One region of the Paenibacillus sp. CH40 genome, then DNA from elsewhere that is predicted to be linked to it. Evidence: predicted binding sites of a transcription regulator. Region 1 holds the regulator's gene; the other holds the start of a gene.
The links. The regulator NrdR, encoded in region 1, represses ribonucleotide reductase genes. The targets are predictions, from matches to a motif close to AACACNATATATNGTGTT.

Region 1 (15,081 bases):
ATCGCATTATCCTCAATAATGAAATCCTTTGCATGTATAATCACGATTCTGTCTCCAAAAAGATCAAATGCTTCTTGGAAAACAGATTCCTGGTTTTGATAATTATTTAGGGAAATAAAGTTAGCCGGGTCAAAGATAACTTGAAGATTATTAGACGGAACACTATCCAGCAATCTTCTCATTCGCTCCGGTGTATGAATAGGATGATTAATTCCCCCCTCAATTCCTACGATTACACCGAACTTTTCTGCTTCCGCTACAAGTTCTCTGACATTTTCCACTACATCCAAAAAAGGCTTCTCAGTAAAATTCTCTTCGGTATAGACAATCTCCGGGTTTACATTTCCCGTCTCGGTTCCAACAATGCTGCAGCCAAAATCACGTGCAAACCGGATATGCTCCTTGAATCGATCCAATTCTTTTCTTCTTTGACTTGGGTCAGGGTGGATCATATTGATGTAGCAACCTAAAACCGCTATTTGCACATCTTTTTCCCGAAAAATACTACTTATATAGTGAGCAATGCCAGGACTAAAACTTCCTAATTTTGTATTCACTTCATGTAGTGATTTACTTACGGCTAACTGAACGGATGTTAGACTTTTACTTGATATGATATTCACTGCTTCTTGTAAAGAAACGTTTTCAATATCGTGTGCCCGAATTCCTAAATTTGCATTCATAGCCGTCCTCCATTTTAGATTTCAAAAAGCCGTATCAAAATCCAATGACCTGCTTTATTGACTCGATCAATTCAATTAAACCAGCTTCACACTTATACCATTACTTCATGTTTGGTTTCATGATTATCTTTATATTTTTTAAGATTTTCATACCCCACAGGGTTATTTCCCCAAGTTTTTTCATATTCCCAACCTGTTAATTGTTCAAAAACTTGTCGGGCTTCCGATGTAACCTCTTTTTTAGAGCCGCCATTTTTCAAGCGTTTAATTTCATCCATCAAAACGACATGATTTTCTTTAGTTAATTTGTAACGATAGGAGATAATCAAACCTCCCACCAAAAAGAAGAGCGTACCAAACAGCAAGATAGAAATAATAGCTGTTACAGCTGAATCCGGTTGTGATGCTTGCCCGGATACAAAGCCTGCTTCTTGCAATGCAACACCTACTAAAAAGACTGCTAGCGCCTGAGTCCCTTTTCTGATCAAACTCATTACACCGGCGAACACACCTTCACGTCTTTGACCAGTTAAAGCTTCATCTACGTCTGGAATAAATGCGTAGTTGTTCCATGGGATGTAGTTCAAACCACCGCGTCCCAACCCGCAAATTCCAATCATAGCAAATAGTAAAACAGTGTTATTTAGCGTTCCAGTGACCTTTAATACAATAAATCCAATAACTCCTGCGATAAAGAGAGAAATTGCAGTTCTAAACGCCGGAGCAGGATTCAATTTAATCGTTAAGGTAAGAGCAATCCATACGCCAAAAAGCTGCATGACATACATAAAGGTTAATAAGTTGGATGCGGCAACGGCATTTTGCAGGAGAGCAAAAACAACAAAATATGTAAATACGGCGTTGAATACATCCTGACTTAAATATCCACCCAAATACATACCCAGATGGTGACGGAATGTTTTTACTCGTAAAGTCGAGAATAAATCCGCATAGATCTTATGAACATTTTGTAAAAAAGTTCTATTACCAATCACTTCCTCTTCAGGTATTTCTTCAAGAGGACGTTCCCATGTATTTCTGTAAAGCAGTGACAATACCACTACAAATATGACAGTGAAAATAATACCTGAGTACAGGAATGTAAGAGGATCATCCTTACCCAATGCTTCCACAAGACGGCCAGGAATAAATGCAGCGAATACAGCTGAAGCCTGAGCAACAAACATTCTTGCACCTGTAAACTTCGAACGCACTTTATAATCGTTACTCATTTCAGCGGCAAGTGTATCATAAGGAATTAAAATCATGGAGTATACAATTTCAAACAAAATATAGGTTAATAAGTAATACCAGTAAGAAAAACCGGAAACCCAAATGGCGGCATAGACAAGTACAAGTGGAATGGCGGCTAATATAAAGAATTTTCGTCTTCCAAAGCGACGGCCAAGTTTTGTTTTATGAAAATTATCTGTAATATATCCCATAGTTGGCGCTGCAATCGCATCAACAATCCGAGCAATAGCGAAAATAGAACCTGCTTGAATGGCAGTTAGGCCACAAAAAGTTGTTAAGAAGAAAAGCAACCATGCTGCTGTCAATGCAAACGCGCCTGCCCCTAAGAAATCACCTAACCCATAGGACAAATAATTAATAAATTTGGGTTGTCTAACCACTTTACTCTCCTCCATTTTGGGGTTGTATTAGATATAAGTATGAAGATATTCGGATAGACAAAGCACAGCCAGCGATTGTCCATAAGGCATGGTAGTCTGTCTGATTTCCTTGTAAAATTCTAAAGTATCTCCCATACCTGTTCCTACAGATACCCTTTGCAATGCTCCTTCTTTATTAATTTCATTAATAATTCCGCAAATAGCCTTGTGGGCGACTTCTTTATAGTCCTGGTCGATATACCGCTTATGAATGGATTTTAAAATTCCATATGCAAATCCAGCTGAAGCTGAGGCTTCCAAATAAGAGGTCTGATCATTAATTAGTGTATGCCATAATCCGCTTGCATCCTGATAGTTGGCAAGAGCTTCAATTTGCCTGTTCAATGTATCAATTAGGAATTCACGAAGAAAATCCCCCTTTTCCAATTCCAATATCTCAATAATCTCGGGAATCGCAATGGTAATCCAGCAATTTCCTCTTGCCCAAAGCGCTTCGGCATAATTATGGTTTTCTTCGAATGTCCAGCCATGGAACCATAAGCCTGTCTTTTTGTCCGTTAAATATTTGATATGAATTAGAAACTGCTTTTTGGCTTCTTGCAGGTATTCAGGTTTGTTTAGCAGCTTACCGATTTTCGCCAAAGGCAACACAGTCATCATTAAGGTATCGTCCCATAGCTGATTTTTATTCTCCGGTCCATAGGTCATATGTTGTAACCCATCTTCTTTTGTACGAGGCATATCATGCATTACCCATTCAGCCCAATCCTCCAAATAGGGCAGGTATGTCTGGTTTCCGGTATCTTCATATAAAAATGCCAATGTTAATAGCGGCGCCATCGTATTGACGTTTTTCGGCGGTGCACCTTCTTGGATCTTTGCATTGAACCATTCATTGATAATATCCAAAGCTCTTGGGTCATCAGTTAATTTCCAATATTTATAGATTCCATATAACCCTACACCCTGAGGCCAGTTCCAAATATTCCAGCTTTTATCATCCACAATTAACCCGTCAAAATTGAGTAAAAATTCACCGCTTTGGTCTTTGATTTGTGTGAGATTATTCATTAATAAATGAATACGATCAATGACCTCTTTCTTTTCGAAAGCTTTTACCTGCAACACAACAATCCCTCCAAATAATGATCTCTTTATCTTCATTTGTCATCGCTTACACTTATACTGTTATTGTATTGAAAGTGCTTTCTTGAAACTATAAAAAAAACAGTGGATTACGTTTAAAAAACATACTTGTTTCAAGAGACTGAGTGCTTTCATTGTTATGCCCACGGGGAAACTCACTCTGGTTGCAACGCAAAAACACCTCCAAGGTTATTTCCATATCTGACGATACGGACGAATTCTCTTGAAGGTGTTATGATTACTTATTTTTTCCTAAAATCCTTTCAGCTTGTTTTCTAAAGGACCTCGCTCCATCTTCCGAAGTAATTTTCTTAAATAAAATCTGTTCGGATATATTATCAAGCGCTTTCATTATTTCCGAATGGCCCAGTGGATCAATCGGATCCGTGGTGTGTACATTTTGAGACACTTTTTCAACATAATCAAAAATTTTGGTTTCAACTTCGGATAATTCTGGCTTGATTCCTTTGATCACCTTTGAAGATACGGGGACACCTCGATCACCTTTGATCAACTTATTGGCTTCCATATTATTTACAAAGAAATTAATGAACTTAGCCGCTTGTTCTTTTTGTTTTGAACTCTTAGGGATTGAAAAGAACATACTCGGTCTTAAAAATAAAGCAGTTTCGTTCCCGTACTCAGGAGGCAGTTTGATTGATAAGGGTGCTTTAGCCGATTCGGCAAATCCTGAATATTGATTGGACCAGTTCCAACTCATTGCTGCATTTCCTGTTACGATAAATTCATCATGAATTCCTGCTACATGTGCTTGAACTTCTGGAGTAGGGAAGGCCTTTGCATCAACTAACCTAAGCTGCCTTTTAAAGTAATCAATGAATAATTGATCGTCCGTATAACCAAGGCCTGTACCCTTTTCATTATAAAGACGCGAACCTTGTGTTCTTAAATAGTAAGGGAAAAATACATCGGCAGGGTACATTCCATTTGTACCGTATACGTCTGTAGCATTTTTGACCTCGATTGCTACTTTTTCGAAGTCATCCCAAGACCAATTTTCATCTTCAATTTTAATACCAGCTTCTTTTAACAGATTATCATTTGTAATAACAGAAAGAACGTTCGATCCAAGTGTAAAGCCATATAATTTATCTGTAATCCTTCCACCGGAAATGACGTTTTCATCAATGGATCGAATATCAATCGTCCCATTTTTTATATACGGAGTTAAATCATCCAGTCGACCTTTTTCACCATATTGAAACAGGTAGGCTCTATCCATTTGAATCACATCTGGTAATTGGCTAGCGGCAGCCATTGGAGCAAGCCTCTTCCAATAATCCTCCCAGTTGGCATATTCCTCTACAATTTTTACATTTGGATTTTCTTTCTCATACATTTGAATAACTTTCAACGTATATTCATGTCTGGATTGGTCACCCCACCATGCCACGCGCAGGGTTACTTTTTCACTTTCTTCTTGATTATTTCCTATATTGTTTAAATTGCAAGCAGCGACTGAAAGGAACATTATAAAAGCAAATAATAACAAGCCAAACTTTTTCAAGCTTTAGCCTCCCTTTTGCGAGTGAGCCTATATTATTCGTTGTTAGCTCTTAGCTGGCAAAACAAGCGGTGGATTCATGTACCTTTTCGGTATTCAGAAGGTGTATAACCAGTATATTTTTTGAAAACCTGACTAAAGTATTGGGGGTTGTCACCAAAACCGATTATTTTGGCCAACGTGCCCACCTTCACATCGTCCATTTTTGAAATGTACTCCACTGCCTTTTCAATTCTTAATTTAGTAAGATAGGTTGAGAATCTCTGGCCCGTTTCCTGTTTGAACAGTTTTCCCAGATAATCTGGATTCATATATAGAATATCATTGGCTACCATTTTTAATGATAAATCAGGATTACCTAGATTCTCGATTAAAATTTCTATTACTCTACTAATTACGGAAGACTGTTTTGACTTGAGACGATTATAGTACTCATTGGTCATTTTGCTGGCTATTGCTTCGATATAATCTTTCATCTGCTGGACAGTTTCCATCTCTAACAGTGCAGATGTTCCCATGAGGTAACCTAGCATGCGATCTGTATCTACCGTCTGCACAATTGCAATATAGAGCTGTATATAAAAGGATTTTGTCGAATCAATCCCTAGCCGTAAATCTGTCATTTTTTCAAAAAAGCTGGTTATTTCTTGACATACATCCTGGATATGCCCGGATTTGATTTTTAGAACAAGTTGCTGCTCATCGATAATAAAATCATTGGGGACGGTTGTATTTGCCGGTAAAATATCTTTTCTCGTTATAATGCTTCCTTCCCCCAAATAAAAACGATGCTTCAAACACTCCATTGCCTCAAGGTACAAGTTCCTAGCGTTTCGGAAATAGTTCCCTTCACTTATGGCAACAGTGGTATCTCTTTTGAAATATTGATAAATGGTCTTTCTTATTTGTTTAATTTGTTGATGTAATTTTTCCGAGTCATGATCATCCTTGATAAGGAACAGTGCATATTCACCAATATTGGTAGTTACCAAGACAGAGTCGAGGATCTCAGCTCCAATATTTTTGATGGCAAACAAATGTTCATAAGAAAAATAACCTTCCATCATAAAAAGAACGATTCTTAACTGCTGATTATTTATTTCAAAATCAAAAAGCCGCTCATAGAATGATAAATCATTATCTAAGTAGTTTTTACTCGTTAAGAATTCGGTTAGCAAATGTGCTTTGATATAAGGTTGAGCGTTTTGATATTTTTCCCACGTTTCATTAATAAAGGTTTCATGAACCTTTTTTTCATTTAATTCATTAACGGTATCGTTAAGTGCAGCTGTAATTTTATCCTCATTACATGGCTTTAACAAATAATTTTTAACATCATAGTGCATGGCGGTTCTCGCGTATTCAAACTCACTGTATCCGGACAATAGGATGAATTTTATAGAAGGATATTTTTCATGCGCCTTTGAGATAAGACTAAGTCCGTCCATACCAGGCATTTTAATATCACTGATAACAATATCAGGTTTTAGTTCAACAATTTTCTCGTACGCATCAATCCCATTTCTCGCCGTTGCTACAAGCTCCGTATCCAATGCTGCCCAATCGACCACACTGGAAATACCTTCGACAATAATTCTTTCGTCATCTACCAATAATACTTTATATGACATTCTATCACCCCGTTTGAACAGGTAAAACTACCGTAATTGCGGTCCCTTTTCCCGAAAGATTTTCAATTCTTAAACCATACTGTTCGCCAGCATAAAGCTTGATCCTATCATCGATATTATTCAATCCTATTCCAGTACCTATAGGATTTATTTTGCCTTCTTTTACTTTTTGAAGTATCAGAGGATCTATGCCAGGCCCGTTATCTTCTATCCGAATAAATAGCTTGTCCTCTTCCTGATAAACATGCAATTTAATAACTGACAAATAGATGGAAGGCTCAACTGCATGCTTGAACGAATTCTCCAGAAGCGGCTGCAATATTAACTTTGGAATCTTATATTTTGCAACATGGGAGGGAAAGTCCATCTGAAAATCAATCCGGTCGTCAAACCGGTATTTTTGGATTGTTAAATAGCTTTTTAAAATCTCAAGTTCTTCTTCGAAAGTGATAATATCCCGGTTAAAATTTATGGAGTATCTCATAAGATGACCAAGGGCTTCTACCATGCTTGAAATTTGCTTCTGTTTATTTGTTTTAGCCAACCAATTAACAGATTCCAGTGTATTGTATAAAAAGTGTGGGTTTATCTGAGCCTGAAGTGCTTTAAATTCAGTTTCCTTTATCAGCAACTGCTTAGAAAAGTTCTCCTGGATCAACTCATCAATTCTTTGGATCATTGTTATAAAATTCCTATAAAGAATCCCTATCTCTCCTTCATTAATCATAGAAGGATTTAATAAATTTACTGCGTGAAAGTTCCCCTTTTGGACTTCCTGCATGGTAGATGCTAATTCTTGAATGGGATTCGTAAACTTTCTTAAAAATTTAAAACCAAGGGAAATAAGAAAAACAAACATTAACATAAAAACCAGTACCAAGGTATATTTCGCAGCAGTAATCTTGGAAAACATCATGTTAAAGGGAATGATGCTCCAATATGTCCAGTCTTTAAAATCGGTTGTAATATGGCTGACAAAGGTTCTTTCCCCATTAATGTATTCAATACTATATCCTTGGTCATTTTTTGCATTGAAATAATATTCTTTAAAATCATCTATTCCTTTTTCCGAATAAAAAACCTCATCTTCTTTTGTAATCACAATATTTCCTGCTATTTTTCCATGAGGTTTTGGTAAACCGCTTACAATCTTGTCTAAATCAACACGAATAAGCAGTTTGCCAATGGTTTCAAAGTTTAAGTTCTCATAAGACTGGATAAGGCGAACAGAAATTAAATCCCCATTATATCCTTCCAGCTCCATCCAATGGTTTTTACCCTCATCCTTATCCGCCTGACTAAGAGCAAGTTCCCTATCTTTATTCTTTATTGGATCGCTACTATCCCCAGCCACAAACTCCCTACCTGCTGAATCGTACAGATAAATGGAATGAACGTAATTTGCCGGATCCACATATTTCTCCAAATCATCTCCAATTTTCTGTTCAAGACGATAGAAATCATAACCTTTTACATTTCCTTGAAGATCTAATAAATTTTTTTGAATATACGGATCGACTGCTATGTTATAACTAACTTCTTCTACTCTTTCAAGCTTATCTTCTACATTGTTGGACGACATCATCAGCACTTGTGAGGATTTTGCATAGATTTGTTCATCATAGAGGGAAAATGCATATTGAAGGCCTCCTAATACAAATACTAGTGTTGTCAGCATAATCAATGTAATCGTTAAGAAAAGCTTTACGTTTAGCTTTGAATTTATATATAAATTCGCAAAGTAAAACCATATCTTCTTCATGAACATGAAACAGCTCCCTCAGTTCGGGAATGATACAAATTCGGATTTAGACATTTTCTTTAATATTTATTATTCCAAATAAAATACTTCCTTTAAATTTCTTGACACAGGACTGTCATCAGGATTGGTCTCCATTAAAGGCTTCATATAAGTCCACCATTTTTGGCAAATATCTGTAGCGCTCCAGACTTTAAAATCAATTTTGTCTTTTGCAGTTTTCAGGATGAATTTGTTTATCTTTCTTATTTATCTAAATTACACTAAAATACGATAGATGCCCTATGACGCAATTCACTAAAATATTGTTTTCATTGAACTACTCTTCATTCAAGAAATGCATGTAGCTAACAGATTTCGAGTCTGAACCTTCCATAAAATTCTATAAACCATACTAATCAACGACAAAAAAACGGCATTTCTGCCGTTTTTCTAAAGGATGGACTCTCAGGGACTCGAACCCTGGACCAATTGATTAAGAGTCAACTGCTCTACCAACTGAGCTAAGAGTCCACAATAAAATTATGGTGGAGCCTAGGGGGATCGAACCCCTGACCTCATCGCTGCCAGCGATGCGCTCTCCCAGCTGAGCTAAGGCCCCAAATATGTAAGTGAATCAACTGTTTCAAGCGACTTCTATATCATATAAAATTTCTAACCCTGTGTCAATACTTTTATAAAAAAAATATAATTTTCTCCCTCCATGGCCCAGAAAAGATACAGTCAGCGATCAGTCGCTGGCTGTATCTTTAGATAACAGTGTTTTCAGTTCCTTCATAAACATATTGATGTCTTTAAACTGACGATAGACGGACGCAAAACGTACGTAGGCGACTTCATCCACTGGGTAAAGCTGTTCCATGACCAGCTCACCGATCTGCTGGCTATCCACTTCTGTGGCTGCTGTGTTGCGGATAGCGTTCTCTACCTGGGATACGATCATATCCAGTTGCTCGACGGATACTGGGCGCTTCTCGCAGGCCCGAATGAGACCGCGCAGCATTTTATCACGACTAAACTCTTCACGGCTACCGTCTTTTTTGATGACCATGAGCGGGGTTTCCTCCACCATTTCAAAGGTGGTAAAACGCCTGGCACACTGTTCACATTCACGGCGACGACGGATGGACTTGTTATCATTCGCAGGTCGCGAATCCAACACTTTCGTGCCATTGTAGGCACAATACGGACACTTCATAATCTCACCACTTTCTTTTTCCAATAAATTCCCGAAGATTTTTAGTAATAATTTTGTTGAAACGGATCATAATATGTTTACCACATCGCGAGGAGGTGAACAACAATGGCACAAGGAAACAATGGCAACTCCAACAATCTGGTAGTCAGCAGATCCTCCGGCGCTCTGGAGCAAATGAAATATGAAATCGCTCAAGAGCTGGGTATCAGCATTCCTCAAGATGGATACCAAGGTAACATGACTTCCTATGAGAACGGTTCGATCGGGGGCTACATCACAAAACGCCTCGTAACGATCGCCGAACAACAATTGGCAGGTCAATACCAATAATCGCGGTAATAATGCAGAAATAACAAGATAAAGTGTATGGATGGGCTGCTAAAAACAGCCTGTCCTGCGCTTTTTTCATTTTAAAGCGAAAAGGCTCATCATGTCATTAACTTGCCATTTAAAAATCATTATAAATTTTCGTGTATTGCCTGTAGTAATAAATGACCCGCTGTACATAATGTCGTGTCTCACCAAAAGGGATTTGCTTAATGGACTCTTCTTTTCCATCCCACACTCCCTTATCCAGCCACTCTTGAACTTTACCCGGCCCTGCATTGTAAGCAGCTACGATTGCTACAGGATTATCCTGAAACTTCATGGATAGGTTATGCAAATACCAGGTTCCCAACTCAATATTGGTGCCAGGCTCATGCTTGACACTGTCCAGCGGAACCTTTTGAATCTGGGCACTGTCCATAATCCAATTTGCCGTATTCGGCATAATCTGCATCAGGCCCAGTGCACCCTTATGCGACTGCTTGCTGGTTTTAAAATTGGTTTCTACACGGATAATAGACGCCACCAAAAATGGGTCCACTTCATACGTTTGTGAATACTGCCGAATCTCATCCTTATATTGAATTGGATAGAACCAGGACATCCAATTTGAATTAAGGAACAGGATCAGGACAAACCCGACAAACAAAGTGAGCAGGACTCTTTTCTTTCGCAAAATGTTCATGCAAGTCCCTTCCGCTGCCAAAATTGATCAATTTGTCGTTTCGTCTCAGTCTGTGTTCCGCTATTATCGATAACGATATCGGCCAAGCTTTTCTTTTGTTCAATATCCATTTGTGCGGACAGCCTAAGTCCAGCTTGCTCCTCCGTCAGACCGTCTCTGAGCATCAGACGCTGGAGCTGAATATCACGTGGTACGTACACAACCATAATTTCCTCGTACAAGCTCTCCAGCCCGGACTCGTACAGTAACGGGATATCTGCCAAAACAAGCTTGTCCGGCTGTTCCCGTTCATATGCTTCCATGCGCATACGCATTTCCTTACGAATAGCAGGATGTGTAATATCGTTAAGCGCCTGCCGCTGGGCAGGGTCTCCGAATACAATCTCACCCAGTTTTTTGCGGTGCAGGGTTCCGTCATTGTTCACTATAGCTAGTCCAAAATGCTGTATGACCGCCGCCAGCACCGGATGCCCCGGAAGCATGACTTCCCGGGCAATGGCATCTGCGTCGATCAGCAGCGCACCTTTGGCGACCAAAAGAGCCGACACGGTGCTTTTTCCGGTAGCAATACCTCCGGTTAATCCGATATTCATGCTCTTTCACCTCATAACAGCTTCAATATGCCCATCATAATCAGTAATAATGCCGGCAATACACCCAGCGCCTTCATAAATCGAAATGCTGATAGAAAGAAGCCTGCCTTCATCCCTGCAATCAAAAATGTTCCACTGAATAACGTAATAGCCAGCGCAGTAGACAGTGGCTGAAAACCAAGCATAGCTGCCCCGAGTCCCGCTCCGAACGCATCGACCGATAATGCAATGCCCAGCCAAACCGCTTCGGTAGCAGATATACTGCCGGAACGGTCCATATCCGCAGCAGACGGACTTCGAAGAATCCGAATAACAAGTCCCCATTTGCGGAACTCCAGAGAAAATAGCGTTCGCTCCTGCTGCTCCACAGAAGCTTCTGCCGACAGATCTTTTCTTGAGCTAAGGAAAGACTCTGTATCAGCATCCTCTATACTCTTCTTCTCTCCAAGAACAGATCTGCTCACTGGATCAGTCTGTTCTGTAAGAAGCAGCCGCCGAGAGGCTTCCGCTGAATCCTCTGGCGAATCCTCTTTGCGGTGCAGAGCTTGAATCAAAGAGTAACAGCCGATACAGATCAGGATGACAGCGCCGAAAACGGTCGTATATACAGGAGACAGAACATGAGATAGTAATGCGCCCAATTGCATGGATATGCCGATCACCAAACCTGAACATACGGAGATGATAGCAATCGACAACAGTGGAATTTTCATTTTGCGCAGACCATATGTAACACCGACTCCGAAACTGTCCAAACTTAGCGCAAATGCCAGTAACAGCAGGGCTCCCCAATGATTAGCCACTCCAATTCCCTCCCATTGCGAAGGCAGGGCCTTATAACAACCGAAACCCTCCGCAGTATTGGTACTTGGAACAATATATGAGAGGGATGGGCTTGGGGTGACTGTGCCTGTTTAGCGCAGAGGCTGGCAGACCGGACAATGATGTGTGCCACGTCCGGCTACGACAGATTTTTCGATCAATGTGCCACAGTTAACGCAAGGCTTCGCGTTACGTCCATAGATTTGCAATTGATGCTGGAAGTCGCCCGTTTTACCCTGTCCATTAACGAACGATTTAATGGACGAGCCTCCAACCTGAATCGACGCACCCAGCGTGGAGACAATAGCTTCATGCAAGACATGAAATTGGCTATCCGTTAGGCTTTTGGCTGGCTGTGCTGGATGAATCCCCGCCTTAAACAACGATTCATCTACATAAATATTCCCGATGCCCACCACATATGACTGGTTTAACAGCGCTGCCTTGATCGAAGTCGAACGAGTTCCAACAGCAACACGTAGCATTTCGGGTGTAAAGGCCTCGTCCATCGGTTCCAAACCGAGCTTGTTCAGCGGCTTTTCCAGCAAATCCTGCCCTGCCGGAAATAAGTGCATTGTGCCAAACTGGCGCACATCCTGATAACGCAGCTCCGTACCATCTTTAAAATGAAAGATGACATGGGTATGCTTTTCCACAGGATCATGTTGCGAATACAATCCATATCGCCCTTCCATTCGAAGATGGGAGACCAGCACCAGCCCGTCCAGCAAAATCCGCAGAAACTTTCCGCGTCTCTCAACCCCTGTAATCCGGTGATCGGCCAATTCCATCGCAAAAGCGTGGATATCATCGGGCCGTTGAATGATCCGCGGCAAATTAACGGTGACATGATCTATATGTTTATCAACGATAAGCTCGTTTAGCGTTCGTTTAATTGTTTCTACTTCCGGTAATTCCGGCATGATGTCTTCACCTCACCCTATATTATAACGGAAGCAGCGTCAAATTGGGACTATCTACTCATTGAAATATATTACTTGGCCTCATACCAATTGCTGCCATAGCTTACTTCGGCTTTGAGCGGCACAGCCAGCTTTAATGCGGCCTCCATGGTAGCCGGGACAAGCTCTTTCATCGTTTCCATTTCCTCAGGCGGAACCTCGAACACAAGCTCATCATGTACTTGGAGCAGCATTCTGCTGCGAAGTTTACGTTCACGTAAGGCCTCATCCATCTGTACCATCGCCAACTTGATAATATCGGCTGCGGTACCTTGAATCGGCGTATTCATCGCTGTACGCTCAGCGAATGAACGCAGGTTGAAATTGCTGGCGTTAATCTCCGGCAAATAGCGTCTGCGTTCCAACAGCGTTTTTACGTAGCCGTCCCGCTTCGCATCCTTCACAATATCATCCATGTAACGGCGAACGCCTTGGAACACATCAAAATACTGGTCGATAAAACGAGCCGCTTCCTTCCGCGTAATATTCAAATTTTGTGACAGACCATAATCACTGATCCCATAGACAATCCCAAAGTTGACTGCCTTCGCAGAACGCCGCATATTGGAGTCCACATCTTCCGCTGCTACCCCAAACACATCGGATGCGGTCTTGGTATGGATGTCCATATCGTGGACAAAGGCCTCCTTCAAACGTTCATCATCCGAAATATCAGCCAGCACCCGCAGCTCGATCTGTGAGTAGTCTGCCGCCAAAATAGACCAGCCCGGTTCGGACGGAACAAATACTTTGCGAATTTTGCGTCCTTCTTCGAGACGAATCGGGATGTTTTGCAAATTCGGAAATTGACTGCTCAAGCGTCCAGTTGCTGCAACGGTCTGCCGGAAATACGTATGCACCTTACCCGTTTTCTCCGAAATTTCTTTCAGCAATCCTTCGACATACGTCGATTGGAGTTTGGCAATGGTGCGGTACTGCAAAATATTTTGCACAATATCATGATAGGGGGCCAGCTTTTCCAATACCTCCGCATCAGTCGAGTACCCCGTTTTCGTCTTTTTAATGACAGGTAAACCCAGTTTATCAAACAAAATCTCACCCAACTGCTTGGGCGAATTCAGATTGAACTCTACTCCAGCAATGCTGTAGATTTCACCCACCAACGTTGCAATCTGGGCTTCAAATTCTTTCCCCAAAGCGCGTAGTTCTTCTACGTTCACCAAAATGCCCTGCTTCTCCATATCCGCCAAAATGCGGGACAACGGCATCTCCAGCTCATGAAACAGCTTGTGCATTTCCGTTTTTTCCAGCTCCGCCTGCTGTACAGGCACCAAAGCTTCAATCACCGCTGCCTTACGCGCCACATGATCGGACAGTACATCCACATCAGGGACTTTATATTTAGCTCCTTTACCGAACACTTCTTCGTCTGGACGGATCGAAGACAAACCATATTTGGCTGCCAATCCGCTCAATGTCTGGTTTGCATCGGTCGGGTCCAGCAAGTATCCCGCCAGTTGCACATCAAACTCGGCCCCTGCAAACTCAATTCCATGCCAGTGTAAAGCCAAATCCGTACGATGCAGATCATGACCACGTTTTTTGCGTCCAGGGTCAGCAAGCCATTCGCGAATAGGTGTAGCTGCATCGCTTTGCAGTACATCCAGCGTCATAAAATACTGCTGCCCCGTTGCGGCAAATATCAGACCTACGATGTCAGCATGATGCGGATTATCACCATGCGTCTCAACATGCAGCACATCCACATGATCCAACACTTCTACCAATTCGCTAATCCGCTGCTCATCCAGCACTGTTACGTCAGCCGCGGCTTCCTCTACGTCTACCCCAGTACTGCCAACCTCACCTGAAAAGGATAAACGCTCCAGCAAGGACTTGAACTCTAGCTTCGCCAGAGCTGGCCCGGCCGTTTCTGCTTGCAGCCCGCCAAAGGCCACATCTTCCAGCTGCTTGTCCAACGTTACATCCCGATAAATGGTCGCCAAATCTTTGCTCATTCGCGCATCGTCAGCATGTGTCTCTACGCGTTCTTTCATTTTGCCCTTCAGCTCATTCGTGTGCGCCAGCACCTCTTCAACTGAACCGTATTGATACAGCAGCTTGAGCGCTGTTTTTTCACCCACGCCGGGAATAC
Region 2 (15,081 bases), 170 kb from region 1:
ATGGTCCAAAGATACGAAAACCAAGCCTAACAATAAACAAGAGTTTATTGATATCGTGAATGACTATGGACGCTCATTACCAGGCAACTATACGTATAATGCAGAATGGTACGATATTTTCTTCACAGATATTCAACCTGTGTTGGATGGTAAAATTACGGCGGCAGATTATGTGAAACAAGAACAACCGAAGATGCAGAAACTGCTAGATAAAGCGGTGGAGCAAGAGAAAAAATCACAGAAATAATGCGTAAATAGAGGAAAAAGGGATGATGTTAGTGGCTAAATATCATGCTGCTAACATCATCTTCATTCCAAATTAGAAACAGAGGTGAGCCCTGTGATAACCAAATCTAATCTCTACCGCAAAGAGAAGGTATATGGATACTTATTTATTCTTCCACCTATTCTCGGTCTGCTAATCTTTACGTTATTCCCGTTTGTCTATTCGTTATACGGCTCTTTTACAGACTGGGACGGATTGGGACAAATGAACTTTATTGGCCTCGACAATTTTAAAGATTTATTTAGCGATGAGCTCTTTTATAAATCGATGTACAATACTCTTTTCTTAATGCTGGGTATTCCGATCGGTCTTGTACTAGCTTTACTGCTGGCACTAGGTTTGAATCGCAAGATTCCAGGTACGACAACATTTCGTGTGATTTACTATATCCCGGTTATTTCTTCGTTGGCTGCCGTTTCTATTATGTGGAACTGGGCATACAACGGAGACTATGGTTTGGTGAACCAATTCCTCGAAATATTCGGTATTAAGGGTCCTAACTGGCTGATGGATAAAGATACGGTCAAACCGGCCTTGATTCTCATGACCGTCTGGAAGGGTCTCGGATATACGATGCTGCTATATTTGGCAGCCCTGCAAAGCGTATCTCGCTCTTATTATGAAGCAGCAGAGCTAGATGGAGCTAGCGGATTCCAGATGTTCCGTAATATTACATGGCCAATGGTGAAACCAGTAACCTTCTTCCTGGTCGTAACTAATATCATTGGTGGTTCGCAAATCTTTACTGAAATGAACATTATGACACCTACAGGGGGTCCGGAATACTCATCCGCCTCAATCGTCTTTTATATTTGGGATAAGGCATTTAAAAACCTGCAAATGGGATATGCCTCCGCGATGGCTATGATTCTCGGCATCTTCATTTTTATCGTAACTTTGATTCAATTTAAAATGAATGAAAAATCGTCCTTTGATGGGGATTGATTTTCGCGGAAAGGAGTGAGTCTGATTATGTCCCATAGTCAAAAAACGAAAGTTACCAATATCATTATCTTTATTGTACTAGCGATTGGAGCGATTGTGATGATCGCGCCGCTGCTTTGGATGCTGTCCACTTCGGTGAAAGAAAAGCAGGATGTCTTTGCTCTTCCACCAGTATGGATACCAGAGGTGTTCCAGTTTGGCAAGTATAAGGAAATTTGGGAAGCAGGACCTTTGTTAAGCGGGATCAAGAACAGCGTGATTGTGGCTGTAAGTGTTACCGTTGTTGGTACCTTCACATCCAGTGTGGCCGCTTTTGCATTTGCAAAGCTGAGATTCCCTCATAAAAACAAACTGTTTTTGGCACTCATCGCATCTATGATGATTCCATACCCAACGGTTATGATTCCACAGTTTATGATGTTTTCCAAACTTGGCTGGGTCGATACACTTTTGCCTCTGATCGTTCCAGGTTTGTTCGGAAATGTAGTTATGATCTTTTTCCTACGGCAATACTTGCTTAGCGTACCGGATGCCATTATCGAAGCTGCGAAAATTGACGGAAGTTCTTATTTCCGACTCTATTCGTCGATTACGTTCCCGCTCATTAAGCCGGCAGTTGCGGCACAGCTTATTTTATGGTTCATGGGGATTTGGAACGATTATTTGGCACCGATTATTTACTTGAACTCACCAGAAACGCAGACATTGCAGCTGGTTATCGCGAATTTTAATGCGACTTACGCTATTCAGACGGACTATCCGCTTATTATGGCAGCATCGATTATAGCCTTGTTACCTGTACTGATTATATTCTTGATCTTCCAGAAACAAATTATTGAATCGGTTGCCATTTCGGGTGTCAAAGGTTAATTGACACTTGGAGGGGACGGATGAATGATGTAAGGCAGTCACAATATGTAATGGGTAAAGGAAGGAGGAGAATAACAGTTATGGTTATGCTGCTCATGCTGGGTCTATCCGGCTGTGGGGATAACACTCCGGACCCTGTGTATCCGCAGGCTCCGCCTCCCGATCACTTGTATGATCAGAGTACGATTAATGATGAACAGCGCTGGACCATTAACAATGCACATGACCCGGCGATTATCAAAACAGATCAAGGCTATTATGTCTACTCAACGGATGTAAAGACAGGTGGAGAATTGAGACCTGGTGTCATGGTACGCAAATCGACTGATCTGATTCACTGGAACTGGGTTCAGTATGCACTCCCCGGCATTCCAAAGGAAGCAGAGGCGTGGTCATCGGCAACCAATCTGTGGGCACCGGACATCATCAAGGTGGGTGATACCTATCGGATGTATTACTCCGCTTCTACCTTTGGCAGCACACGGTCTGCGATTGGATTGCAGACGTCCAGCTCCCCGGAAGGCCCTTGGAAGGATGAGGGGCTGGTCGTTAAAACAGGAGAGCATGACAAGCTGAATGCGATTGATGCCAATCCGGTGCTGGATGCAGAGGGAAATCCATGGATGGTATACGGCTCTTTTTTCGGCGGTATTTATATTACACCGCTTGATCCCCAGACTGGAAAGCTCAAAGAATCTGGCTATGGTAAAAATATCGCTGCCAGAGATCGGGCAACTGAGGACGGTGCTGTAGAAGGGCCTTACATTGTGTACAATCCAATGTTCCGTAAATACTACTTGTTCGTCTCGTATGATTCTTTGTTTGAGGACTACAATGTTCGTGTTGCCCGTTCAGATTCTATCACAGGCCCTTATGTGGACATGAATGGACATGATATGGCAGATACCAGCTATTTGCCTCAATACGAGATTGGAAACAAGGTATTGGGCGGTTATCGGTTCAGCGAAGGAGAAGGCTGGATTGCGCCGGGTCACAATTCTGTCCTGAAGGACGGTGCGGACTATTATATTGTACATCATGCGCGGGGAGAAACGGACAAGAGCTGGCCGTACCTGCATGTACGCAAAATATTGTGGACGGCAGAGGGCTGGCCGGTCGTCTCTCCGGAGCGCTATGCGGGCGAAAAGGAGCAGGATATACCCAAAAGGCTATTATCTGGCAACTGGGAGCGCATCGTGATCAGGCAGGAAGTAGACGGCCAGGTGGAAGCTGAACCGCTCCGTCTGGAAGATGGAGGGCGGGCAACCAGCGGTTCTCTTGAAGGTCACTGGAGTTTTGATGGCAAGCGTACTCTAACAATGGATTGGAGCAATACATCCGCAGGAACAAAGGAAGAATTGTTATTGCTTCCTTCATGGGACTGGGAGCTTGGTCGCCATACTTTAATTTTCACGGGTATGAATGAAAAAGGAATTTCCATTTGGGGAAAACGTATCAGCGATTAATTTGTTTGAACTACATACTACACATAGAGGAGAGAATAACCATGAATCAATCTGTACCCATTAATAATCCGGTCATTGAGCAACGGGCAGACCCTTGGATTTACAAGCATAGTGACGGATACTATTATTTCACCGGATCTGTGCCAGAGTATGACCGCATTGAGGTTCGACGAGCAAGTACTATTCAAGGCTTGAGTACAGCAGAGCCTGTCGCAGTGTGGCACAAATATGAAACGGGCCCGTTAAGTGCGAACATTTGGGCACCGGAAATTCATTATATTAACGACAAATGGTACATTTATTTTGCAGCAGCTCGTACCACAGAAACGAAGGAAGGCCTGTTCGACCACCGAATGTTCGTGCTGGAAAATGAATCAGCTAATCCTTTGGAAGGGAAATGGGTGGAAAAAGGACAGATCAAAACCCGTTGGGAGACGTTCGCTCTCGATGCGACAACCTTCCAGCATAATGGGGTTTTGTATTATGTGTGGGCTCAGAAGGACCCTGACATCGTCGGTAATTCCAATCTGTATATTTCTGAAATGAGCAATCCGTGGACGCTGCGCGGTGAGCAGGTTATGATCTCTACACCAGAATATGACTGGGAAGTCATCGGTTTTAAGGTGAATGAAGGAGCAGCGGTTCTGAAACGGAACGGGCGGATCTTTATCAGTTATTCAGCTAGCGCCACAGACCACAATTATTGCATGGGCCTGTTGACAGCAGATGAGAATGCGGATTTACTTGATCCGAAATCATGGACGAAATCACCTGAGCCGGTATTCTGCACCAATGAGGAAACAGGACAATTCGGGCCAGGTCATAACAGTTTTACGGTTGCTGCTGACGGTAGCGATGTAATCGTATATCACGCCCGGAATTACAAGGAAATTACAGGCGACCCGTTGTATGACCCGAATCGTCATACACGTGTTCAGCCGTTCAACTGGAAGGAAGATGGAACACCTGATTTTGGTATTCCAGTACCCGATGGCGTTCCTGTTGATAAATAAGCGAAATCTATTATAGATGGTTGACGTGTTGCACAGCGGCACTGTAACTTTCTAGAAATCATAGGTAATTATGATTCGGATGCGTATAACAAGAGTAATAAGATATCTTCTGAGCCTCTAGGCTGGAGGATATCTTTTTGCTTTTGCTACTGTAAGGGAAGACCATCACGGCAGGCTTGAGTTCCTGCAAATTCCCGGTACAAATATTTGCGTGGTAGCCATTCATGATTATGTGCCATCGCTGCCTTGGTTTATTTATAAATATACACAGGCCAAAGTGCATTTGGGGGTTATGTATGCGTTTGGAAAGTATGTCAAGCGGTTGATTAATACAAATGTTTAATATTTTCCACGAGATGGAAGCTACAAATGTATGGTAAAGTGTACTATATACAAGGTTTAATCCAAATGTCTTATCCAAAGTCTCCTGTGCATACCGAATCCGAATCACACGAGGTGAGAAAAATGCTGCAATCGTTAAAAGCCATTGCTAATTACAGGAAAGAAAATGATCTGGCCTGGGATACACCGACTTGGCTAAAGCTGCTTGTTTCGGCTGAGGAGCGTATTGTAAATTTGGAACGCATTCGATCCATAGGTGAGTTAAAGGATGCCAATCCTGTACTGGATTACGTGGAGCGTACGTTGCTTATTTTGGACGGACTTCCATTGTCATTCTGGGTTAAAGAGCTACTGGAGGATGTTTTGGTATGGTCTGAGACAGCCAAAGGAGGCACAGTCCGCGAACGGCTACGTTGGCAGCATGAGGGCATTAATTTATTTGTACATAATATCGGCTCCTCTCAACTGTATGTTAGACAGGCCCAAGCGGAGTCCCCTGCTTACCCGCGCAATAGCATGACCCGAATTCTGATTGAGACGCATGGATTGATTGGGCAATATATACGGGGAGAAATTCCTTTTGCGGAAAATCGACTGCTGCTTGAAATTACTCGTAAGGGCTGGCTGAGCCCTGAGGAACTGGAGCTTGTTTTACGGGCTCTGAACGAATGTATTATCGCCGGGGTAGAACCTGCATTATGGGACCAAGTACGCGGGGAAGTGGAGGAGCTAATCGGTTGGATTGCATGGGACAACGCACCTGTAGTCTGGAGTGTAAAGGAACGATTGAAGAGATTGCGGTCGGTTTCGATACATGCAGGGGAGCCGTTTGAGCAGGCTTACGCCGAGCTGGAGCGGGAGCTGAATGTAGAGAAGGCGCTGGCTCCGCTAGAGAATCGGACACTTTGGTATGTAGAATCCGCTTTGCAGGATTTTTCACTTCAAGAACTGGTCAAGGTATTCTTACTCACACTGAGGGATGGTACAGGACAGGAACAGCCGGCAACGGTACGGCATATCAGTTTTGAATCGCTTATGAATACGATGTATTATGACTATCGTGGTGTTAAGAAAATTAACGTATACAAAAAACGAATGATAGAAAAATACTTAAGCTCACTGTCCTGGCAGGACATTTCAAAGGGAAAACGGAAGCATAATCCTCATTTGAGTGTAACTGTAGAGCATAAAGAGGAGCTGCCAAGTACCGTATTTTTCAATTTTGTATTTTCATCAGCTGCTGAAAAACTGATCGACTTTTGTATTGAGGCAGAAAAGACGCCTCTGTATGACAAAGCAGTTTTGCTGCTGTTTGATCTGTTCGGCTTACGGCGCGATGCTTATGATCGCTTTCACAATGAGGAAACGTATCTTACAGATATGAACCAGACCGTAGATTACAAAAGGGTCATTTTGGATTATGTGACTGGAACCCGCATACTGGATATTGGACCCGGCGGGGGCGTGCTGCTGGATCTGATCGAACAGGAAAGACCAGATGCGAAGCCATTAGGTCTTGATATTTCTGTGAATGTCATTGAGGCACTTAAACGTAAAAAGCAATTGGAGCGCCATCGTTGGGATGTCATCAAAGGAGATGCGCTTCGGTTGGAGGAATATGTGGAAACGGGGAGTATGGACACGGTTATCTTCTCTTCGATTCTTCACGAGCTGTATTCCTACATCGAACGAGATGGAAAAAGGTTCAACTCACAAACAGTGGAAGCTGCTTTGCAAAGCGCTTATCGTGTACTTGCACCCGGCGGACGCATTATCATTCGAGACGGTATTATGACCGAACCAGTAGAACAGCGCAGACGAATTCGATTCTTGGAGCCGGACGGAATGGAATGGCTGATGCGGTATGCGCAGGATTTTGCGGGTCGTCCCATAGAAATAGAGCGTATAGGTGAGCATGAGGCTGTTTTGCCGGTAAATGATGCAATGGAGTTCCTATATACCTATACATGGGGAGCGGAAGCCTATGTGCATGAAGTGCAGGAGCAGTTTGGTTATTTTACTCCGTCACAGTATGAAGAATGTATTCGTAACACACTTGGTTCACAAGCGATTATCCGGGTGAGTCGCCACTATTTGCAGGAGGGCTATGCCGAAGCGCTGTCCAGTCGTGTTGAGTTCATGGATGAGCAGGGACAGCCGGTTCCTTTGCCAGACAGTACCTGTCTGATCGTGATTGAGAAGCCAAATCATAGGGATGAAGCAACTAAATGATTTTTAATTTGAACAAGAGAATGCCTTCTGAGGTGTGCCAAGCACGATTAGAAGGCATTTTTTAGAAAGCTAGTGGAGGTGTGTTCATGTATGTCCTCGCAGGTGGAAATATCCGGGTATGACCCGCAGTGGGCTGAAGAGTATATGCGAGAGAAAAGGAAAATTGTAGAGGCTCTCGGAGACGTATGTGTCGGCGTAGAGCATATTGGCAGTACATCCGTTCCTGGTCTGGGAGCCAAGGCTATTATCGACATTATGGTTGGAGTAGAAGATTTGGCTATTATTCAATCCGAACAGCGACAGCGTTTACTAGGTATTAAATATGAATATGTACATAAGCCTGATTTTTCAGAGCGAGCTTTCTTTCGCCGTGGAGAATGGGGAGCTGGGACCCATCATTTGCATATTTACAAGTATAAAGGAGAACATTGGGAAAACCATTTATTGTTCAGAGATTACTTGAAAGCGCATCCTGAGAGCCTGCGAGCGTATGAGACTTTAAAAAAAGATTTGGCGCATCAATTCAAACATGACCGTGCAGCGTATACCGAAGCCAAGGGACCTTTCATTCGGCAGATAGTTGAGCAAGCAAAGCTTGAAAGACAAAAGCAGAGACAAATGGAATTTTAGTACGCATGGACAAGGTGGAGGTATGATGAAGAATATGATGCTTGATGCACAGGTAACGCCGAATGGCTTAAAAGACAGAATGCTGCTGCTGTCAGCGCTGGACATTATATTGTCTCCTGAAGATTGGTTACGCACGTATCGTATGCAGTCTGAATGGTCTGGTGATGTGTGCCTAGGTGAGGTGAACAACGGCGCTGGAGATACGATTCATATGCTATGGACGCGTGGAGGTGTGCTATTGAAGGGTTTTGACCACGAATCCCCTGTAAGTCCTCATGCGAGAGACGAATATGAGGTCTGGCCGGGCATGTACGACGGTGTGCCTGATGATATGATGGAGCTTTTGGAAGATGAAGCACTGGAGAAGGAGGACGTTACCTTTTGTATGTGGAGGGAAGCGGGAGATAAGGAGTGGAGTATGGGCAACACGAACTTTCCTGAGGGATATGACGATGGCTCATCCTTTTTGCTGGGGAAAATTATAGTTACACCGGAGGAATATCAGGATTGGGCTGAAAGTTACTATGAGTTGCCGATTTCTCTAGGAGTGGTAAGCCAGATTTTCAACGGCGTTCCGATCACTGCACAGATGATCTCTGCGCTTCATCCACAGCGTAACGTTACGGAAGCGATAAAGGAGCTAAAGCAGCTTGGCGTTCAGGTGCATGAAAGCTAAGCATACAGATTTGTTTTTCTTGACAAGTTTTGTATATAATACAGGAGAAATGCTGGGTTAATCACCTCGAATTAAAGGAGCTGTGTTGAAGATGTCGAAACGTTTGATTCCTTACATCACGATGGATGGAAATGCAAAAGAAGCAATCGAATTTTATAAAGAGGCATTGGATGCTCAACTGCTTTTTATTCAAACCTTTGGGGAAATGCCGGAAAACCCCGATTTTCCCATTCCCGCAGAGGTCAAGGAACGTGTGGGACATGCTACCCTTAAAGTGGGTGAGACAGAGCTCATGTTTTCTGATACCTTTCCCGGATCACCGTTTAGCAGTGGGAATCAGGTGAGCATCTGTATTACAACCGATAGTGTGGAGCAAGCTCAAAAAATGTTTGATGCTCTACAGCAAGGAGGACAGGTGGGAATGCCTTTGCAGGAAACCCATTTTAGTCCAGCTTATGGGAATGTAACAGACAAGTTTGGTGTCACCTTTCAAATGTTCACAGAGGCTCGGTCTTAAGAAATGGAAAACGGCTCGATTCCGCTACTTTAGCGATCTGGCCGTTTTTTGCATGAATGCCCTCGTTCTAGAGGTTTGGCATAACGTTAGTATTATTCAAAGAATAGCTGCATCCCTGGTGCGTCAGCAGGTCTTTCTTGAAAACCAAATTTTTTATAGAAGCTCCGCTTATCTTTTGCACTCGATAACTGGACCCACCTGATTCCGCTTGATTTACACTTTTTGAGAAGCTGAGTTAAAATCACTCGTCCCATCCCCTTGTTTTGATAATCAGGATGAACAATTAAATCACAAATGAAAGTTTGGTAGACTCCATCTGAAAGAATACGACCAAACCCAACTAAATGATCGTTCTCATAGACAGTAATCACATACCAGCTATTACAAATCGCACGGTAGAGTATTTCCGGAGTATAGATTCCATTGCTGTTCCAACCTGTGGTTTCATAGAGTGAAAAGAAATCTTTTTTACGTGGAAGTGTGCTCGTATATTCAAATGGCTTCAATAGCTATCGCTCCTTTAAGCTGCCCTTTTTAAAATTAAATATGGGCATATAGTATTCTATATCTTGGCTGTTTTTCAAGCAAAGCTAGCTTTATAGAGCAACCATCTATCAGTGCAGGTTTACAATGAACGACAAAAAAGCCCTCCAACATGCGGAATGGGCTTTTGTATTCATTAAATAAAATAGGATAAAATACGGATATCTTATACGCCAAAATTAAAATCATCATCTGTCAGCGGCTCTACATTCATCGCCCGCACATAGCCGTTTCCTTTTTTAGAAAAGAAATCATGCTGCTTAGTGTGAGTGCTGATGCCGTTGAATACAATGGGATTAACTTCCTCTTCTTCAAACAGTGGATCAAAGCCCAAGTTCATCATGGCCTTGTTGGCGTTGTAGCGCAAAAAGACTTTGACATCGTCTACGAGTCCAATAGGAGTGTAAATTTGCTCGGTGTATTGTTCCTCGTTATTGTGCAAGTAGCGCAACAAGCCTACCAGCGTCTGGTAAAGATCACGTTGTTCTTCCTCATCCAATTCTGTATAAATCTCCTGTGCCAGTACACCTACGTACACACCGTGAATACTTTCGTCCCGTAGGATCAAATCGATAATTTCTCCACTGCATGTTAACTTGCCCTGGCCCGCCAGATAAAGAGGGTAGAAGAAGCCGCTATAAAATAAATAGCTTTCTAACAGCACCGACGCTGCCATCGCGAGATACAGGTCTTTCGGTGTGTGGATATTCATATAATACTGACGAATGGTTTCTGCCTTGGTTTGGAGATGTGGATTTTCTTCCACCCAGCGGAATACACCGTCAATCTCTTCCGTGGAAGCTAGCGTTGTAAAAATGCTACTGTACGACTTGGCATGAATTTGTTCCATCATCGCCATAAAGCTTAGTACGGCTTTGCGTTGCAGTCCGTCCACATGCTCCATAATTTGCGGCATACCCACGCCGCCTTGAATGGTATCCAGTAGCGTCAATCCGCCCAGCACCTTCATGTAGGCTTCTTTTTCGATATCACTGAGGGTTACCCAGGACATTTTATCGTCAGACAACGGGATTTCATCATCCGTCCAAAATTGCATAATGTTCTGGTTCCAGAACATCAGTGTGAAATCATCGTCCGAGCGATTCCAGTTTACAGCTTGTATACCTGTCATTGTTAGCATTCTCCCTTCAGCTTGCGAGATTCCCTGGAAACACACATTGAAATAGTGCAGGCGAATCATCGTATGCTTGACATACGGAAGCTGTATCCGCGAGGGTCTGTCCAGTCCCGTAAAGGTCTGAACCACACGCTGGATACAGCTTCTAATGCAAAGCATCTATATCTATTCAAAATCTAATTTTTATACTACAGCTTGTTATCTTATACTTTAGATGGAGCAGGTGAGGCACTCTTCCACAGACAGCTTTTTGGTGCGTGTGTAGTATAACGATTTAAGTCCTTTGTGTGCAGCGTACAGATAGCAACGTGCTAACTGACGCGTAGTCACGTCACTGTTCACATGAAGCACGGTCGAAATTCCTTGGTCCACGTGCGGCTGGATTTCTGCAATCAGATCAAGCACTTTGAACTGGTCCATTTGATAAGCAGATTTATAGAAGAACACGTTATCCTTTTGCAAATAAGGCATTGGATAGTAGGTCGTCGAATTGGCATAGGTACGGGTTTCAATCTGCTCAACAATCGGCATGACGCTGGATGTTGCATTTTGAATGTACGAAATGCTAGCAGTCGGCGCAATCGCCATACGATAGGCGTGGTACAGACCATTTTTCATCACATCTGCTTTTAATTTGTCCCAGTCCGCTGAAGTCGGAACATAAATGTCTTTGAACAACTCTTGTACACGTGCAGTTATTGGACGATAATCTGTGTTCAGGTATCGGTCAAAATATACGCCTGTCGCATAATCCGATTCCTCAAATCCATAAAAGCTTTGTCCAGCTGCTTTCGCGATTTCCATACTTTTTTCGATGGAATGATAGTTCATCGTCATGAAGAAGGTACGGACAAAGTCCTTCGCTTCATTGCTTTCATACGCAATTTTGTTCTTGGCAAGATAGCCGTGCAGATTCATAACACCCAGTCCGACGGAGTGCATTTCACGGTTTGCTTTCGCAACACCCGGTGCATTAGCTACTTGGGTCATATCGCTGACCGAGGTGAGAGCAATCATACCCTCGTGAACGGATTCGCGGATTTTGCCATGTTCCATCACATTTACAATGTTCAGAGAAGCTAGATTACAGCTCACGTCCCGGCGGATGGTATCCTGTTGGCCATAATCTGTAATTTCGGAAGTTTCCTGCAACTGGAAGATTTCCGTGCATAGGTTCGACATCTTGACTTGACCCACGTTTTTAAGAGCATGTGCCTGGTTCGCGTTACTTTTGTTCATGATATATGGATAACCAGACTCCAACTGAATCATGGCAATTTTCGTCAGCATGTCACGTGCGCTCATCGCTATTTTTTTCTTCACCCGATCGTCAGCGAGCAACGTATCGTACATTTCATCCAAATCCATGTCGTCCAGATGCGTTCCATAGGCTTTGAACACACTGTAAGGAGCAAATACATGCAGCGGTTCATTATCTTGAGCCAGCTTGTAAAAGCGGTTTGGCACCAGCAATCCAATAGAAAGTGTCTTGAGACGTACTCTTTCGTCAGCATTGATCTTTTTGCTATCCAGGAACTCAAGCACGTCCCATCCGAAAATGTTGTAATAGGCTGCCCCAGAGCCCTTACGTTGCCCCATTTGATCCGCATAGGAGAAACCGTCTTCCATCAGCTTCAGCACAGGCATAATGCCTTTTGCTGCGCCTTCTACGCCTTTAATCGCTTCGCCGCGTGCCCGCAGTTTCGACAGGTTGACCGCAACACCGCCCCCGATTTTGGACAACTGCATGCAGGTGTTCAGCACATAGTTGATTGAGTTCAGGGAGTCGTCCATTTCGAGCAGGAAGCAGGATACCAATTCCCCACGGCGGCTTTTGCCTGCATTCAGGAAGGTTGGTGTTGCTGGTTGGAGGCGTTGCTCCATCATCGAGCGGGACAACAGGCGTGCCGTATCAGCGTTACCGCGTCCTAAATGCAGCGCGACAGCAGCAACCCGGTCAGGGTAATGTTCCAGATAGACTTTCCGGTCGTTACTCTTCATTGCATAGTCGGTGTAAAACTTGGATGCTGCCATATAGGAAGGAAATTTAAAATTATAGCTATGAGTGATATGGAAAATATCATTAATTTCGTCAGCCGTGTAGCTGTTATAGAAATTTTCGTAATAATCATTCTCAATCATATACAGCACTTGAGCGGCTGTGTCAGCAAACTTCAAACTCCGTTCCTGAACTTCCTTCATAAACTCTGCTACAGCCTCTTGGTCTTTTTCCAATTGGAAAAAGCCGTCTGTATCGCGTTTCATCAACATGTTGTTCAATTCAATATGCCGCAACTCGGCTCACCTCCTGTTTAAAACGCTCTACATCTCCGAACGTTCCAGATAATTCAAATTTACTAATCACGGGGACATTATAATGATCGGCAATCAAATCCGCACTTTTGGCAAATTTCTCACCCCAGTTACGGTTGCCGCTTGCAGCTACACCAACAAGGTTTTGAGCATTCTTTTTTAAAAAGGAAGACACCCTCTCAGGTATCTGCCCAAACCCAGTTGTATATGTAATAAGTACGTAAGGTTCTTCTATAGTCATTTGCTCCTCGATCTGAACCGCTGGAAGCTTGAGCTTGTTTATAAATCTTTTTACATTGCCGGTCTTCGAATCATATGCAATCAGCATGGTATGCAACCTCCTTAAACAATTAACGAAAAAAGAAAACGCATTGCCTGGGATCTATTATAGATGGAATCCCTTGCTGGCTGCGCCATTTAAGATTTTGACTCTATATTTACATGTATTTTCATACCTGTATCTTCAAGATATCGGGCATAAATACGTTTTTTACACTATATTTAGAGTACATTCTCTATTTTATATCTATATATAGTTTTGTCAATCGGTCTAGAAGGGATCAGAGGACCCAGATCGGGTATAAGTCCAAGCGGGGTGCGGAAAAGAGCGAAAGAACTTTTTTTTCATAAGTATGTTAAAAAAGTATTGGAGTTTTTGAGGGTGAAGATGTACGATTTGTCAATGGGCAATAGAATGGAAAATTTACATTTTACTGTAGAAAGGATGAAGCGAATGGGAAGTGATTTTATGGAATTTCAATCGTTTAATATGATCTTTTTTATCGTATTTGGACTTATTGCTTTTGTAATCATTATGGGAATTGTCAAAACGATAGGAGCGGGCCTGTCCAATCAAGCAGCCGAACGGGTACAACGTTCATGTAAGGTTGTGGATAAACGGACGAGAGTGCGTGGGGGATCAGGCGATTTTTCAGCTTCGACATATTATTATATCACCTTTGAGTTTGATGGGGGTGAACGTGTGGAGCTGGAGGTGAAGGATACGGACTTTGGTATGATTGTGATCGGAGATCGTGGGGAGCTTCATTATAAAGGTACACGTTTTCTGGAGTTTGTAAGAGTAATGGAAGCATAAAGGTGTTGGCGGGGAGTTAGTATTGCCAAAACAAACACATAATTTGGAGGGAAGATTACGATGCCGCATATCATTGGAAAACGAATTGTATTGAGAGAATACCGTCAAGAAGATATACCAGATATCCGAAAATGGGTCAATGACCCGGAAATCACACGTGGTTTAAGCGACGTGTTTATCTACCCGCATTCACAGGTGAATAGCGAATCCTTTGTACAGATGATGATTGACGGCAACCCCGAGATCAAAGGTTTTGTCATTGCGCATAAAGACACACTGGACTATATCGGACAACTGGACTTATTCAAAATCAACTGGGTGAATCGGCACGCCACCCTTGGTGTTGTGATCGGGCGTGACGGTGATCTGGGCAAAGGTTACGGACGGGAAGCGATCCGACTATTACAAAAATTCGCATTTCATACACTGAACCTGCATCGGCTGGAGTTGGAGGTCTATGCGTTTAATGAACGTGCACACCGTTGCTATCTGGCCTGCGGCTTCAAGGAAGAAGGGCGGCTACGGGAAAAGCTATTCAGGGAAGGGCAATACTATGACATTATTCAGATGGGGATTTTGCGAAGTGAATATGAGGCTGCAGAGCAAGCGACGGAATCCTGAGAGTGCAACCTCATAAGCTATTTTACTCCGTCAGCTTCCTTCAATTTTTTATGAGTGAAATCACGGGGACTACGCTCATCCTATTTCTATTAGCTAAAGGACTTTCTTTGCAGAGTGCGAACTTCTTACTGGTTGTATTCTTTGTAAGTATTTTTTTGTTTGAGATACCCACAGGGGCTATTGCAGACAAGTATGGAAGAATAATTTCTGTTATTTTGGGACTTTGCTGTTTTTTAGTCTACAGTGTATTGTTCGTTTGGACAGATCATATCTGGGTACTTGTGTTTGCGCAAGTCTTTGGGGGGCTGGCTATATGTTTACAATCAGGTTCGTTAGAATCCTGGGTTGTGGAAAACAGTGATAAGCCCGTGGAAGTTCTTTTTACAACCTCTA

Region 2: the regulator NrdR is predicted to act here: its motif matches at 13,463-13,480, upstream of nrdI (class Ib ribonucleoside-diphosphate reductase assembly flavoprotein NrdI).

What each region holds. Positions count from the first base shown of each region.
Region 1 is NZ_JANAVQ010000002.1:625,231-640,311, forward strand. Features, by position in the region: gene NLX73_RS09360 (sugar phosphate isomerase/epimerase family protein) at 1-683, opposite strand, end outside; gene NLX73_RS09365 (MFS transporter) at 776-2,317, opposite strand; gene bglB (beta-galactosidase BglB) at 2,345-3,445, opposite strand; gene NLX73_RS09375 (ABC transporter substrate-binding protein) at 3,702-4,991, opposite strand; gene NLX73_RS24940 (response regulator) at 5,066-6,619, opposite strand; gene NLX73_RS09390 (cache domain-containing sensor histidine kinase) at 6,624-8,381, opposite strand; gene NLX73_RS09395 (L-rhamnose mutarotase) at 8,451-8,618, opposite strand; tRNA gene NLX73_RS09400 (tRNA-Lys) at 8,819-8,891, opposite strand; tRNA gene NLX73_RS09405 (tRNA-Ala) at 8,904-8,979, opposite strand; gene nrdR (transcriptional regulator NrdR) at 9,109-9,576, opposite strand; gene NLX73_RS09415 (alpha/beta-type small acid-soluble spore protein) at 9,682-9,906, shown strand; gene NLX73_RS09420 (lytic transglycosylase domain-containing protein) at 10,025-10,588, opposite strand; gene coaE (dephospho-CoA kinase) at 10,585-11,181, opposite strand; gene NLX73_RS09430 (MntP/YtaF family protein) at 11,193-11,984, opposite strand; gene mutM (DNA-formamidopyrimidine glycosylase) at 12,096-12,926, opposite strand; gene polA (DNA polymerase I) at 12,998-15,081, opposite strand, start outside.
Region 2 is NZ_JANAVQ010000002.1:451,112-466,192, reverse strand. Features, by position in the region: gene NLX73_RS08565 (ABC transporter substrate-binding protein) at 1-247, shown strand, start outside; gene NLX73_RS08560 (carbohydrate ABC transporter permease) at 341-1,231, shown strand; gene NLX73_RS08555 (carbohydrate ABC transporter permease) at 1,259-2,101, shown strand; gene NLX73_RS08550 (arabinan endo-1,5-alpha-L-arabinosidase) at 2,182-3,567, shown strand; gene NLX73_RS08545 (glycoside hydrolase family 43 protein) at 3,609-4,580, shown strand; gene NLX73_RS08540 (class I SAM-dependent methyltransferase) at 5,046-7,154, shown strand; gene NLX73_RS08535 (GrpB family protein) at 7,245-7,784, shown strand; gene NLX73_RS08530 (hypothetical protein) at 7,807-8,460, shown strand; gene NLX73_RS08525 (VOC family protein) at 8,552-8,977, shown strand; gene NLX73_RS08520 (GNAT family N-acetyltransferase) at 9,070-9,483, opposite strand; gene nrdF (class 1b ribonucleoside-diphosphate reductase subunit beta) at 9,687-10,652, opposite strand; gene nrdE (class 1b ribonucleoside-diphosphate reductase subunit alpha) at 10,869-12,953, opposite strand; gene nrdI (class Ib ribonucleoside-diphosphate reductase assembly flavoprotein NrdI) at 12,940-13,299, opposite strand; gene NLX73_RS08500 (DUF2500 domain-containing protein) at 13,705-14,067, shown strand; gene NLX73_RS08495 (GNAT family N-acetyltransferase) at 14,128-14,688, shown strand; gene NLX73_RS08490 (MFS transporter) at 14,691-15,081, shown strand, end outside.